DNA from 4 places in the Anaerosalibacter massiliensis genome. Region 2 is predicted to be linked to each of the others. Evidence: riboswitches for the same ligand, from Rfam matches in the RefSeq annotation. Region 2 holds a riboswitch; each other region holds the start of a gene.

Region 1 (3,742 bases), 120 kb from region 2:
CTGAAAGAATTACTGGTAGAACAAAACTAATGGCTTTATTAGGTTCACCTATTTCCCATAGTCTATCACCTAAAATGCATAATTTATCATTTGAAAAGCTAGGATTAGATTATATTTATTTAGCATTTGATGTAAATAGTGATGAACAATTAGCTGATGTAATCAAGGGATTTCGGGCCTTAAATATTCGTGGTGCAAATATTACAATGCCAAATAAAACATTAGTATGCAAGTATTTAGATAAATTGTCTCCAGCTGCTGAAATGACTGGTTCAGTAAATACAATAGTGAATGATGGTGGAGTACTAAAAGGTTATATGACAGATGGTGTAGGCTATATGCGATCATTAAAGGAGGAAGGCATTGATATCATTGGTAAAAAGATAGTAGTTGCTGGTGCTGGAGGGGCAGCAACAGCAATTTGCGTACAAGCAGCTTTAGATGGTGTAAAAGAAATATCTATATTTAATAGAAAAACTTCTTCATATACAAGGGCAGAAAAAGTGGCTCAAAAAATAAACAAGGAAACAAATTGTAAAGCTAAAGTATTTGATCTTTATAATATAAATATATTGAGAACAGAAATACAGGAAAGTTCAATTTTTATAGATGCAACATCTGTAGGAATGAAGCCACTGGAAGATAAATGTAATATTCCGGATCCATCTATATTATATCCTGATTTAGTTGTTTCAGATATAGTTTATGAACCTAGTAAGACAAAACTATTAAATATGGCTGAAAAACAAGGTTGCAAGGTAATTAATGGTTATGGAATGGTATTATGGCAAGGGGCAGAAGCTTTTAAATTATGGACAGGAAAGGAAATGCCAGTTGATTATGTGAAAGAATTATTGTTTAAAAAATAGAAGGTGAAGAAATGAGTGATGTAGTAACTGTAAGAAATATAAATATTGGCGAGGGAAATACAAAAATATTTGTACCTATTGTAGGTAAAACTCAAGATGAAATAATTAGTGAAACTGAAAGCATTAAAAAATTATTACCTGATGTAGTAGAGTGGCGTGTAGATTTTTATGAAGAAGTGGAAAGAATGGATAAAGTTTTAGAAACATTAATATATATAAGGAAAAATTTAAAAGATGTACCCATATTATTTACTTTTCGTAGTATCAGAGAAGGCGGAAATAAAAAGATAAGTGATGAATATTATATAAAGTTAAATTGTATGGCTATAGAATCAAAAATTATAGATTTAATAGACATTGAACTTTTTAATAAAGAAGAAAATATAAAGAAGATTTTAAATACAGCACATTCTAATAGTGTTTATGTAATAATGTCAAATCATGATTTTAAACAAACTCCTCCAAAAGACGAAATAATATCTAGGCTATTGAAGATGCAAAACCTAAGAGCTGATATATTAAAAGTAGCATTTATGCCAAATAGTGTTAGTGATGTTTTAGTCCTTTTAGAGGCTACAAATTATATGAAAGAGAATCATGCTAATAAGCCATTGATTACAATTTCTATGGGAAAAAAGGGAGTTATAAGTAGGATAGTAGGAAAAACATTTGGTTCTGCTGCTACTTTTGCGTCTGGAGAAAAAGTTTCAGCACCAGGGCAAATATTTGCTTTAGAACTTAGACAGATTCTTAGTGTATTAAATAAATAATAGTTTATTTATTTAATATAAACAAGAATACCTCAACTTCTAATCAAAACATAGAACGTACTTCTAGACTTGTAAAACAAGAGAGGTACAATAGGTATATGACTAATTCAACAATAATAAGGATTATCTAGCAAGGTTAAAACTTAATTACCAAATTTCTTGTGAATTTAGCTTAGTGGTTAGAATCTCTCATAGGGGTAAATAAGTGGGGGGAGTTCACTTGACATATAAATGAAATTAGAATAAAATGATATTATAATTAAATACGGTTGTTTATGGTATTTTTGATTATATCAAAAATTTAAAAGGGAAGATTGGTGAAATGCCAACACGGTCCCGCCACTGTAATGGAAATTTGAGTTCACTTATACCACTGTTCTTTCAATAAAAGAATGGGAAGGTGCGAATTTATTATAAACCTAAGTCAGGAGACCTGCCATAAATAAGACACTTATGATTGCTCACGAGGATGAGAAGGTGTAAAAGATATAGTATGGCTATGTCTATGCTTTCTTGTGCCTATAGAAAACAAACACTCTTCATCTCTGAGGGGTGTTTTTTATATTGTTTATTTTTATGAAAGATTAAGGAGGTATATTATGGAAAATAAGAAAAGAGAAATATTAAATGTACATAGGTACAGGGTTGCTTGTAAAGAGTTTGATTCTAATAAGAAGATACCAAAAGAGGATATTGATTTTTTACTTGAAGTTGGTAGACTTTCTCCTAGTTCTTTTGGATTTGAACCTTGGAAGTTTATTGTAATCCAAGATGATAAGTTAAAGGAAGACTTAATTTCTTTAACTTTAGATTGTGAAAAACAAATTTCAACATCAAGCCATTTGGTAATGATGCTTGCAAGAAAAGGTTCAGATATTATATATAGTTCTGACTATATAACTTATATAATGAAAGATGTAAAAAATATACCAGAAGATGAGATAAGTGAAAGACGTGAAGATTATAGAGTTTTTCAGAGGGAAAACTTTAAGCTTTTAAATGATAAAGAAGCTATGTTCCAATGGTCAATAAAACAGACTTACATTCCCTTAGGGAATATGATAACGGCTGCTGCAGAAATAGGTATAAGCTCTTGTCCTATAGAAAATTTTCACAGGGAGAAGTTAGAAAAATTATTAGAAGACAATGGAATATTAGATAGTTCAAAATTTGGAGTTTCTTGTCTAGTAACTTTTGGATACAAGAAAGATAAAGTCTATATAGAAAAAGCTAGAAGGCCAATTGGGGAAGTAGTAGAATGGATAAAGTAAATATTCTCTAATTTATATATAAAAAAGCTTAGAGCCATATATGGTTCTAAGCTTTTTCGTCTAATTTTACAAATTATTTTGTTCTTTAAACTTTTTTACTATTTTAACAATTTCTTTTTTATAATCATCTTCTCCAGGATATCCTTCTACTATATAGCCATGTTCTCTAACTTTTCCTAAAATCATTAAATTTCTATATAAATGATTATCTCCTGTTCCTTGCCATCTCATATCAGTTATTATTCCGATTATTAGCCTTGGTTTTTTAGTGACAATACTATATTCTTCTTCCATTTCCTTAATTAATCCAAAGCCCATTACTTCTCCAGCAACCCCATCGTCTATAGTAAGTCCATCTAAACAGGCAAATAATATATTGGCCTTTTTTAACTCAAGAGTATCAGCTTGAGCTATTTTTATATCAGTGATAATATTATCATTTTCTCTTTTATCATTGATTTCAGCATTTCTTTGTGGAACATACATAGCAATTCCCGTTTCATCTTCAATATAGCTAGCTACTTCTTCTGTCCATCTAAATACGGCATCATTAAAAAAATGTGAAGCAAAATATCCTTTCATTTTTAAACCTCCTAACTATTCTTACTTTAAATACCCTTATATATAATAATTAATCTTTACTATATTTGCAAAGCAATTAAAATTTGTTCTAATTGGGTATATAAATAAATAGATAAAATGGTAGGAGGGATAATATGAAAAATATAGATATAGAAAAAAGAAAAGAAGAGATATTGAATGCACATAAATTTAGATTTGCTTGTAAGGAATTTGATCCAGATAAGAAGATACCAGAAGATGATTTTAACTT
Region 2 (3,742 bases):
TATTTAATGCAAAAGGTCAAACAAATGTTGAAAATATTTATGGTGCTGGAGATGTATCAGGGAAAAATCCAATATGGCCAACAGCTGTTAAGGAGGGTATAATTGCAGCTAATAATATGGCAGGAAATGAACTTATTATGACAGATTTTTTTGGAAGTAAAAATACTATGAATTATTTAGGTTTAGCAACTATGTCTTTAGGGAAAGTAATATTACCAGATGAAACTTATATTGAAGAAATAGAAAAAGATGAAAATAATTATAAAAAAATAATACATAAAGATGGAAAAATCTATGGAGCTATAATGCAAGGAGATTTATCTTATGGAGGTATATTAACCCAATTGATCAGAGCAAAGATAGATGTTTCTAAAGTTAAAAAACCTATTTTTAATATAGATTATTCTGATTTTTTCAATATAAAAGAAAATCTAGAGTACACTTACTAAGGAGGGAGCCACAATGAATAATCATTTTATAGAGAGATTAGAAAATTTGCCAGTGCCCATTTTGCCTACTTTTGTTGGGGCATTGACTTTATCTAATGTTTATCAGGGATTAGGATTCTCTTGGATAAGACATGTTACTATGTGGATTGCTACTATTATTTGGATTTGTTATATCATAAAAATTTTAAATTTTCCCAATACATTTAAAAAAGAATATTCAAATACTGTTCTGAGCAGTTTATATGCAGGATTTACAATGATTATGATGTTATTAGGAAGCTACTATATTCAATTTCATAAAGGTATTGGAAAGGGACTTTGGTTCTCAGGTATTATAATTCATATGATACACATACTCGTATTCACTTATAGAAATATAATTAAAAAATTTAATAAAGAGACTTTTTTACCTAGTTGGTTTGTAACTTATAATGGTATAATGGTTTCAGCAGTAGTAGGTGGTTTAATGGATGAACTACTTATTTGTAAGTTTATCACTTATTATGGTATTTTTACATATATAATAATTCTTCCATTTATGATTTCTCGTTTAATAAAATTTGAAATAAAAAGGGAAGTCTATCATACTCAAGCAATTTTATTAGCTCCATGTAGTTTGTGTTTAGTAAGTTATTTGAATACTGTAGAAGATCCAAATATATATTTAATAGGATTTCTTTATATTGCTGTTCTAATTTCTCTAGGCTTCCTAATTTATAAATTACCAGTATTTTTTTCAATAGATTTTAGTCCGAGCTATGCTGGAATGACTTTCCCCATGGCTATAGGTATAGTTGCATCTAATAAGATTTCTGAATTTCTAGATAGTTTAGGATATGAATTTTTATCTTATATAACTACTCAAATAGTTGGATTTCAAATATATCTTACAACGGGGATTATAGCTTATGTCTTATTGAAATTTTTAATCATGGCTTTAGGGACTAGAGAAAAGGTAAGAGTTTATAAAGGTATAGAATAAGTAAAGTATATAGTTTTTGCTATGACAGTTAATTGAACTATTTGATTATATGGAGGTTAAGATATGATACCTATTTTTTCAATTGTAGGAGCCTGCTCTAATGTAGGGAAAACTACAGTTTTATGTAATATAGTGAAAGAACTTAAATATAGAGGATATAGGGTAGCTACCATAAAACATAACTCCTGTGATTTTAATATTGACCATCCAGGTAAAGATACATGGAAATATACTCAAGCAGGCTCAGATACTGTAATTATTTCATCATCACAAAAATTTGCTATGATTGAAAATGTTGAAAAAGAGTACAATTTAGATAGTATAGTAAAAAAGATTAATAATGTTGATATAATAATAACTGAAGGATATAAAAAAGAAAACAAACCTAAGCTAGAGGTTTTTAGAAAGGGCTTATCTAAGGAAATTATATCTAGAGACGAAGATTTATTTGGTATTGTTACAAATACTCCTATTAATAAGGATATTCCACAATTTAGTTTTGAAGAGACAGAAAAATTAGTAGATTTTATTGAAAGAAAGTTTTTCAAGGAATAATTTATATTGATATATAATCATAGCTATGATATTATTAAATTGAAAATTACATAGGATAATTTTAGGTTCATAAGATTGAAAGGGAAATTGGTGAAAATCCAATGCAGCCCCGCTACTGTAAGTGAGTACGAAATCAACAAAATGCCACTGATATTTGGGAAGGCGTTGAGAGTAGGATGATCCACAAGCCAGGAGACCTGCCTATTATTCTTAAAGTAAACCTTCGGTGGGAAGTGGTTACTTATTATTTGTATGCATTTTATTTGTTAAATAATAAACCCAACCTTAGGTTGGGTTTTATTTTATTAAGGTGAGGTGATTTTTAATGAAAGAAAAGAAAAAATATTTTTTTATTATTTTATTGCTATTAGGTCTTACTCCAAGTGTTTCTAATGCAATGCATATTATGGAGGGTTTTTTACCAGTTAAATGGGCTATATTTTGGGCTATTATAACTTTACCGTTCTTAGTTATAGGAATTAAAAGAGTTAATAAAATATTTAAAGAAGAGAGCAATAAAAAAGTATTATTAGGTTTGGCAGGAGGTTTTGTGTTTGTATTATCAGCTTTAAAGATACCTTCTGTAACAGGTAGCTGTTCCCACCCAACAGGAGTAGGTTTAGGTGCAATAATATTTGGACCTACTACTATGACAGTAGTTGGAATAATAGTTTTATTATTCCAAGCATTATTACTTGCTCATGGAGGTTTAACCACTTTAGGAGCCAATACTTTTTCTATGGCAGTTATAGGACCATTAGTATCCTATGGTTTATTTAAATTCATGAAAAAAAGAGGGGCTAAAACATCTGTATCTGTATTTGTTGCAGCATGTTTAGGAGATTTAGCCACATATGTTATTACATCTATCCAACTTTCTTTAGCTTTTCCAGATCCAGTAACAGGTTTTGCAGGTTCTATGGCTAAGTTCTTAAGTGTATTTGCAGTTACGCAGATACCTCTTGCTATTGTAGAAGGTATTTTAACAAGTGTTATATATAATTTATTAATTGAATATCATAAGGAAGGAGTGTTGGGCAGTGAAATCACTAAGTAAAAAGAATATACTACTCCTTATATTAGCAATAGTAATTGTTATACTTCCTTTAATATTTATGGGTGGTTCAGAGTTTGAAGGGGCAGATGATCAAGCAGAAGGTGTTATAGAAGAAATAAATCCTGACTATGAACCATGGTTTGATAGTTTATGGGAACCACCAAGTGGAGAAATTGAAAGTTTGTTGTTTTCAGTTCAAGTAGCAATTGGAGCAGGAACTATTGGATATATATTAGGTAATATGAAGGGGAAAAAAGACGTTGCTTCTAATAGATAGATATGCATATATTAATAAACTAAAAAAATTTAATCCTATGGCAAAATTTATTTTTGCCATAGCTGCTCTTTTTGTAGCTATAGGATTTAATAATATATATATTAATTTTATAATTTTTATAATTATGGTTCTATTAACAACAGTAGTAGCTAGAATACCAAGTAAAAATTATTTTGAAATTTATTTATTGCCTTTATTCTTTCTTTTTATAAGCATTTTAACTATAATAATAAGTAGATCCAATGATGATATTTTTTTATATTCCTTAAAAATTGGCAATAGTTTCTTTGGAGTAAAAGGAGAATCTTTAGTTGAAGCAGTTATTTTAATATTTAGAGTTTTAGCTTGCCTTTCGTCTACATTCTTTATAGCCCTAACTACTCCTATAAATTATCTTATCAAGGTGTTTAAGAAGTTAAAAC
Region 3 (3,742 bases), on a different contig from region 2:
TGGAGACAAGCCAAAAGCAAATGTTAAAGTAGTTGTAAAAGAAGAAGTAGTAACAGTAAAAGAAATAGATCCAATAGAAGATATAGAAGTAGATTTTGGTACTAATAAAGAAGATGCAATAACAAAATTACCAAATAAGATAAAATTGAATTTAAGTAATGGAACTAAAGAAGAAGTAGATATAAATTGGACAAGTGAAGTATACAATGGCAACAAAGCAGGAGAATATAAATTTGTAGGAAGTTATGAATTGCCAGAAGGTGTTACGGGAGATAAGCCAGAAGTAAATGTTAAAGTAAGAGTAAAAGAAGAGTCAAAGTCAGAAGTAAATAAAGCTAAATTAGAAGAAGTGATAAATAAGGCAGAAAAAATAGATTTAGAAAATAAAACAGAGGAAAGCATAAAAGTATTAAAAGAAGTAATAGCAAAAGGTAAAGAAATACTTAACAAAGAAGAAGTAGCTCAAGAAGAAATAGACGGTGCAGTTAAAGCTATAGAAACAGCAATAGAAAATCTTGAAGATAAAGAAGAACCAGAACCTAAACCAGAAGTAAATAAAACTAGATTAGAAGAAGCAATAAACAAGGCTGAAAATATAGAATTAGAAGGTAAAACAGAAGATAGTATAAAAGTATTAAAAGAAGCAATAGCAAAAGGTAAAGAAATACTTGTTAAAGAAGAAGTAATTCAAGAAGAAATAGACAACGCAGTTAAGAATATAGAAGTAGCAATGGAAAACCTTAAAGATGAAGAAAAACCAGAACCAAAACCAGAAGTAGATAAGACAAAATTAGAAGAAATAATAAATAAAGCTGAAAATATAAATACAGAAGGCAAGACAGAAAATAGCATAAAAGTATTAAATGAAGCAATAGCAAAGGGAAAGGAAATACTTAATAAAGAGGAAATAACTCAAGAAGAGGTAGATAATGCAGTTAAAGCTATAGAAGTAGCAATAGAAAGTTTAAAGGATAAAGAAGCTTCTAAACCTCAGCCAAATAAACCAGAGAAACCAACTAAGCCAGGAAAAGTAGATAAACCAGATAATAAACCAACTAAACCTAATATAAAAAATAAACCAAAGGAAACAACACTTCCTAAGACAGGAGAATCTTCTATGCTATGGATTAGTATTCTAGGTGTTATTTTACTAGTAGTTGGAACAAAATTATGGATGGACAAGAAGAAGGAAAGAGAAGCCTAAAATTAATTATTAGGATGAAGACTTTCATGAGTTTTCATCCTTATTTTTTTGTATAATAATATTTATAGAATTATAGAAAAATGTTCCTATGAGCATGATTATAACTACATTAGAAAAATTAAAATCAGTTTGCCTTTGAAAATTAAATATGCTATACTTAAATTAAGTATAAGAATGTTCGTATAATATTATTAGATTACAATTTAACTTTATATCAAAGTAGTCTCAATAGTTTATATATTGGGAAGGATAGGTATATTATCCTTAGGGAATCAGGTGAAATTCCTGAACAGATGCGCTACCGTGAAAAGTTTAGCTTTAGTCGGGAACCTGCTCTTTGATGATGGGAAATGAGCCTCGCATAAGGGATTCGTTTTAAGTAAAGTTCTACAGCATAAATAGAGCTTCTATCTTAGTTTTTGGAGTTTGAAACTTCCTAAGATAGAAGCTCTTTTTATTATAAAAAGTTTAAAACAAGGGGGGAAAAAATTGAATAATTTTAAGAAAAAGTTTACTAGAGGTTTGACATCTTTAGTTCTTGCACTAATATTGGTTATGAACATGCTTCCTATGACGGTATCTGCTGTAGCTTATGATTATACAAAAGATTATAAGGATTTAGAAATTCGTTTTTGGGAAGATGAACAGCCAGAAATTGGGTTTTATATCAATGCAGCAGCAAAATATATAATGGAGACAGTTCCAGAGCCAACAATGGGATCAACCTTTGGAGAATGGTCTGTTATGGACTTGTTAAGAGGGTTGTATACAGGATATGGCTATACAGGTGAGCTTGAAGAGGAGTATTTTACAGACTACATAAAAAGAATTGAGAAATATGTTATTGAAAAGGATGGAATCCTTGACCGTAGTAAATCTACAGAGTGGTCCCGTCTTATGCTTACATTAACATCATTAGGATATGATGTTACAAAAGTAGCTGGAAAATATGATTTTATTGAGAAATTGTCTAGTTCTCATAGTTTTTCCTATAGGCAAGGAATTAATGGACCTGTTTGGGAAATTATAGCTATGAATACAGGAGGATATAAGTTTTATGAGCAACCTGATAATAAAGATGCAAATACTTTTAGTAAAATGATTAACTTTATATTAGATAAGGAAATTGTTCAGAAAGATGGAACAGTTGGAGGTTGGGCTCTTTTTGGTAAGATGCCAGATCCTGATATGACAGGAATGACTTTACAGGCATTGGCACCTTATTATTTAAATGAAACCAAATATAATAAAGTTCGTGAAAAAGATTCACCTTCATATGAGGAATTTGCTAAGGTAGTAGAAAGAGGTATTTATACACTTTCAGAATTGCAAGTAGATAATGGTGGTTATAATGCTTGGGGAAATGTTAACGCTGAAAGTACTGTACAAGCTATTGTAGCATTAACAGCACTTAATATAGATCCAAAGTCAGATAATGTAGAATTAAGATATATTGGTAAGAATTGTAGTTTTATTACAAAGGGAGCCAATAGGGATGGAGTTGCAACTAATAATATGATAGATGCCCTTCTAACTTTTTGGGCAGCTGGAAGTGGAAAGTCACCAGAGTCTGGAGGATTTAAGCATGTAACAGCAGGTAATGATGGCGGTGGCGGTGCAGGTACAGGAGTAAATGCAATGGCAACAGATCAAGCCCTTTATGGACTTATTGCCTACGACCGCTATAAAAAAGGTATAGAACCCTTATATGATATGACTGATATGAAAAATGGTGAATATAAATACATGCTTTCTGATGAATATAGAGAATCTAAAGCTCATAATGCAACATATGTATTAGATGGAGAGACAAAAACAGAGAAGGTAGCTCCATATGCGGCAATAGAACTTACTGAAGCAGCTGCAGTGGGTGATAAGAAATTTAAGAATTGGAATACAAAACCTGATGGTAGTGGAACAATATATAAGGCTGGTGAATACCTGTCCATGCCTGAACATGATATTACCCTATATGCACAATATAGAGGTAAAGATGAGTTACCTACAATAAAGGATATTAAGCCAATTAACTATGTTCTAGTAGATATAGGAACAACAGAAAAGGAAGCAAAAAAACTACTACCAAAAACAACAAAAATTATAGATTCTGATGGAGAAGAATATGAAGTTGACTTGAACTGGAGTATAGAAAATTATGATGGCAATAAAATAAGTGCTTATAATGCCGTAGGGACATTTGAACTTCCAGAAGATGTAAGACAGACAGATCCTCCAACAGAATTAAAAGTTAAGACTATAGTTAAGGTATCCAAACAAATTCCAGAATCAGAATTAGAATTTAATAAGGATACTAATACAATTATAGACTATAAAGGAAAAGATAAAGATGTAGTAATTCCAAATGAAATTGATGGTGAGCCTGTTATGGAAATAGGTACTGGTGCATTCCAAAATAAGGGATTGGAAGCTATCTATATTCCAGACAGTGTAATAGAAATACAAAAAGAAGCTTTTAAAGGAAACGAATTAGCAGAAGTTAATATTCCAAACAATATAATTTCGATAGAGGAAAGTGCA
Region 4 (3,742 bases), 150 kb from region 2:
TATCATATAAAGGGGTGAACAATAAATGTATGGTCTAGTATTAGAAGGTGGAGGAGCAAAAGGTGCATATCATATAGGTGCATATAAAGCGATAAGAGAAATGGATATACAAATTGGAGGGGTAGCTGGTACGTCGGTTGGTGCTTTAAATGGAGCCGCAATAGTTCAAGATGAATTTGACAAAGCCTATGAATTATGGGAAAATATGTCTTACTCAAGAGTAATAGATGTAAATGATGAAGAAATACAAAAATTTAAAAAAGGTAAATTAGATATAGAAGATTTTAAAATTTTAGGAGAAAAAATAAAAGGCGTAATAGACGAAAAAGGAATAGACATAACACCTTTAAAAAGACTCTTAACTGAATTAATAGATGAAGAAAAAGTTAGAAATTCAGGTAAAGATTTTGGAATAGTCACAGTTTCTCTTACAGATTTAAAACCTTTGGAACTATATATTGAAGATATTCCAGAGGGAAAATTAGTCGAGTACTTGCTTGCTAGTGCATATTTACCTGTATTTAAAAAGGAGAAAATTGATGGAAAAAAATATATAGATGGAGCAATATATAATAATCTTCCTATAGAGCTTCTATCTAGTAAAGGCTATAAAGATTTAATAGCTATAAGAACTCATGGATCAGGAAGATTAAAGAAAATAGATATTAATGATTTAAATATAATTTATATATCTCCTAATGAAGACTTAGGAAGAACATTGGATTTTGACACTGAAGTAGCCAGAAAAAATTTGAAACTAGGTTATTATGATGGACTAAAAGCATTAAAAGGTTTAAAGGGATATAAATATTATATTGAGTCTGAAAAAGATGAAGACTATTTTTTGGATATGTTTTTAAATACAGAAGAAGAAAAAGTTTTAAGAATAGGAGAAATATTTGGAATTAAAGATATCCCTTATAGAAGAGCATTATTTGAATTTATAATTCCAAAGTTAAGTAATGTTTTAGGTATGGAAAAGGAAAATAGCTATCAGGAAATAGTTATAAGATTTCTGGAGGAGATGGCTATTTTATATGATATAGAAAAATTTAAGGTATATGATTATGATGAACTTTTAAATATAGTTAAAGAAAATCACAAAACTAGGGAAAAGACGGAAGGAGAAAACTTTCTCTACAAAATAGTTAATAAAGTGGACTTTCTTTCTCCATTTAATAAAGAAGATATAATAAAAAATATAGCAGATATAATTTTTTAGAGTTTTAAAAATAGTTTTTAATTAATAGTAATATAAAATATTAATTATATGAGTTAGAAAAGAAAAATATTAAAAGAAGTTAATACTTTTAAAGCTAAAAACTGAAAGTGAACATGAGTTTAGATATGTCAAAGAATCTATGAATATTAAACTGATATAATATTTCCATTTGACACAAAAATATAAAAAATGATATTATATAATGGATAATTTAAAATAAAAGCTAAGGTGCCTTTGTGGTTAAAAGGGAAAGTGGTGAAAATCTGCTACAGCCCCCGCTACTGTAAACGGTGACAAATTTCAGAGTCCACTAGCTATTATGCTGGGAAGGAGGAAGGAGGTTGAACCGTAAGTCAGGAAACCTGCCTGAGCTTAAAGCATTCTTTCGGAGGGAAAGAAAGTGCTTGTTTACTTAGTTCATAAACTGGGGAAATATTGAACTTTCTATAAAACAAGAGAACTTCGAGAGAAGTTCTCTTGTACTTTTTTGGAGGTGAAAATATGACAAGTATTATGGTTCAAGGTACAACTTCTTCAGCTGGGAAGAGCATTTTATGTACTGCTCTATGTAGAGTATTTAAGGAAGATGGCTATAATGTATTTCCCTTTAAAGCTCAAAATATGTCATCTAAGTCTTATAAAACTTCAGATGGACTTGAAATAAGTACAGCTCAAGTTCTACAGGCATTTGCTTCTCAACTGGAACCAAATCCAAATATGAATCCTATTCTTTTAAAACCTACAAGTGATAGAAAAAGTCAAGTATTTATAAAAGGAAAACTATATAAGAATATGGAGGCTGTAGAGTATTTCAAATTTAAAAATGGTTTAAAACCTATGATTAAAGAAACATTTGATGAAGCTGAAAATAGACATGATATAGTGGTTATAGAGGGTGCAGGAAGTCCTGCAGAAATAAATTTGAAAGAAAATGATATTGTAAATATGGGGATGGCTGAAATGGCAGATGCACCAGTGTTATTAGTAGCAGATATAGATAGAGGTGGAGTTTTTGCTTCTCTATATGGGACAGTAATGTTATTAGAAGAAGAAGAGAGAAAGAGGGTTAAAGGATTAGTTATTAACAAGTTTAGAGGTGACAAATCTCTTTTAGAACCAGGGATTGATATGATAGAAGAGCTGTTAAATATTCCTGTAGTTGGAACAATACCTTATGTACATTTAGAACTAGAAGATGAAGATAGTCTCTTAGAATATGAAAAGGAATGTAACAATGGAAAACAAGATATAAGGGAAATGGAAAAGGAAATAAAAAAAATAGCTAAAGTAGTAAGAGAGAATATGGATATAGATTATATTTATTCATTGATGAACAAAATGTAGGTGAAATAAATGTTAGATATTATAGTAGCAGTTGTTTTAGATTTTTTAATAGGGGACCCATATAGTTTTCCCCATCCAGTTAAGCTAATGGGAAATATAATTTCATTTGAAGACAAAACTATAAGAAAAGTATTTAAAAGTAAAAATGAAATTAAAATTGGCGGTTTTTTAATAGCTTTGTTTAATATATTTATAGCTTTTTTTATTCCTTTCATGTTGTTAAAAGGAATAAAAAAATACAGTGTTTTATACCATATTATAAACATCTATCTAATATATACATGTATTGCAGCTAGGTGCTTACATAAAGAAGCTATGAAGGTATACAATGCTTTTAATAATGGTATAGAAGATGCTAGAAAAAAGATTTCTTATATTGTAGGAAGAGATACTAAGAATTTAAGTGAAGAGGAAATTATAAAAGCAGATATAGAAACTGTAGCGGAAAATACTTCTGATGGAGTTATTGCACCATTATTCTATATATTTATTTTAGGAGCTCCAGGAGGACTAATGTATAAAATGATAAACACTATGGACTCTATGTTAGGATATACTAATGAAAAATATATAGATTTAGGATATTTTCCAGCTAAAATAGATGATTTATTTAATTATATTCCAGCAAGACTATCAGGAGTATTAATGTGTATTTCTTCTATATTTAGATATGATGTAAAGAATGGATTTAAGATAATGATAAGAGATAGAAAAAATCATAAAAGTCCTAATAGTGCTTATCCAGAAGGGGCTGTAGCAGGACTTTTGAATATACAGCTTGGCGGAAGCAATTATTATTTTGGGAAATTAATAGAAAAGCCAACTATTGGAGATGAAAATAAAGTTATAGAAAAAGAAGATATAAAAAATACTGTTGAAATAATGTACAGAGGAGAGTTACTTTTATTAGTCATATATACAATTATTAATTTAATTTAAGGAGGAGGAAAAAAATGGAACATGGTGGAGATTTAATTAGCTATGCTGATTATTATCAAGGAGAACTTATAGATTTTAGTAGCAATATAAATCCATTAGGTCCTCCTAAGGGATTAAATGAATTACTTATGGATTCTTTCAATACTCTTGCAAGTTATCCAGATATCCAATATAGGTATCTAAAGAAAAGTATATCTAAATATTTAAAATGCAATGAGAAAAATGTAGTTGTGGGCA

Evidence for each region. A riboswitch is a leader RNA that binds a small molecule or an ion and turns the genes downstream of it on or off. The one in region 2 is predicted to bind cobalamin.
Region 1: linked by a shared signal. The riboswitch ahead of NSA23_RS06735 (NAD(P)H-dependent oxidoreductase) and the one ahead of NSA23_RS06095 (energy-coupling factor ABC transporter permease) in region 2 are both predicted to bind cobalamin.
Region 3: linked by a shared signal. The riboswitch ahead of NSA23_RS07365 (leucine-rich repeat protein) and the one ahead of NSA23_RS06095 (energy-coupling factor ABC transporter permease) in region 2 are both predicted to bind cobalamin.
Region 4: linked by a shared signal. The riboswitch ahead of NSA23_RS06910 (cobyric acid synthase) and the one ahead of NSA23_RS06095 (energy-coupling factor ABC transporter permease) in region 2 are both predicted to bind cobalamin.

The regions. Positions count from the first base shown of each region.
Region 1 covers NZ_JANJZL010000003.1:286,098-289,839, forward strand. The annotation lists gene NSA23_RS06725 (shikimate dehydrogenase) at 1-869, shown strand, start outside; gene aroD (type I 3-dehydroquinate dehydratase) at 881-1,639, shown strand; cobalamin riboswitch at 1,899-2,094, shown strand; gene NSA23_RS06735 (NAD(P)H-dependent oxidoreductase) at 2,239-2,910, shown strand; gene NSA23_RS06740 (nucleoside 2-deoxyribosyltransferase) at 2,977-3,492, opposite strand; gene NSA23_RS06745 (NAD(P)H-dependent oxidoreductase) at 3,627-3,742, shown strand, end outside.
Region 2 covers NZ_JANJZL010000003.1:164,807-168,548, forward strand. The annotation lists gene NSA23_RS06080 (NAD(P)/FAD-dependent oxidoreductase) at 1-449, shown strand, start outside; gene NSA23_RS06085 (TDT family transporter) at 463-1,431, shown strand; gene mobB (molybdopterin-guanine dinucleotide biosynthesis protein B) at 1,495-1,986, shown strand; cobalamin riboswitch at 2,033-2,205, shown strand; gene NSA23_RS06095 (energy-coupling factor ABC transporter permease) at 2,312-3,043, shown strand; gene NSA23_RS06100 (energy-coupling factor ABC transporter substrate-binding protein) at 3,027-3,320, shown strand; gene cbiQ (cobalt ECF transporter T component CbiQ) at 3,304-3,742, shown strand, end outside.
Region 3 covers NZ_JANJZL010000004.1:40,654-44,395, forward strand. The annotation lists gene NSA23_RS07360 (Ig-like domain-containing protein) at 1-1,204, shown strand, start outside; cobalamin riboswitch at 1,407-1,556, shown strand; gene NSA23_RS07365 (leucine-rich repeat protein) at 1,694-3,742, shown strand, end outside.
Region 4 covers NZ_JANJZL010000003.1:316,895-320,636, forward strand. The annotation lists gene NSA23_RS06905 (patatin-like phospholipase family protein) at 26-1,222, shown strand; cobalamin riboswitch at 1,432-1,606, shown strand; gene NSA23_RS06910 (cobyric acid synthase) at 1,724-2,566, shown strand; gene cbiB (adenosylcobinamide-phosphate synthase CbiB) at 2,576-3,505, shown strand; gene NSA23_RS06920 (pyridoxal phosphate-dependent aminotransferase) at 3,520-3,742, shown strand, end outside.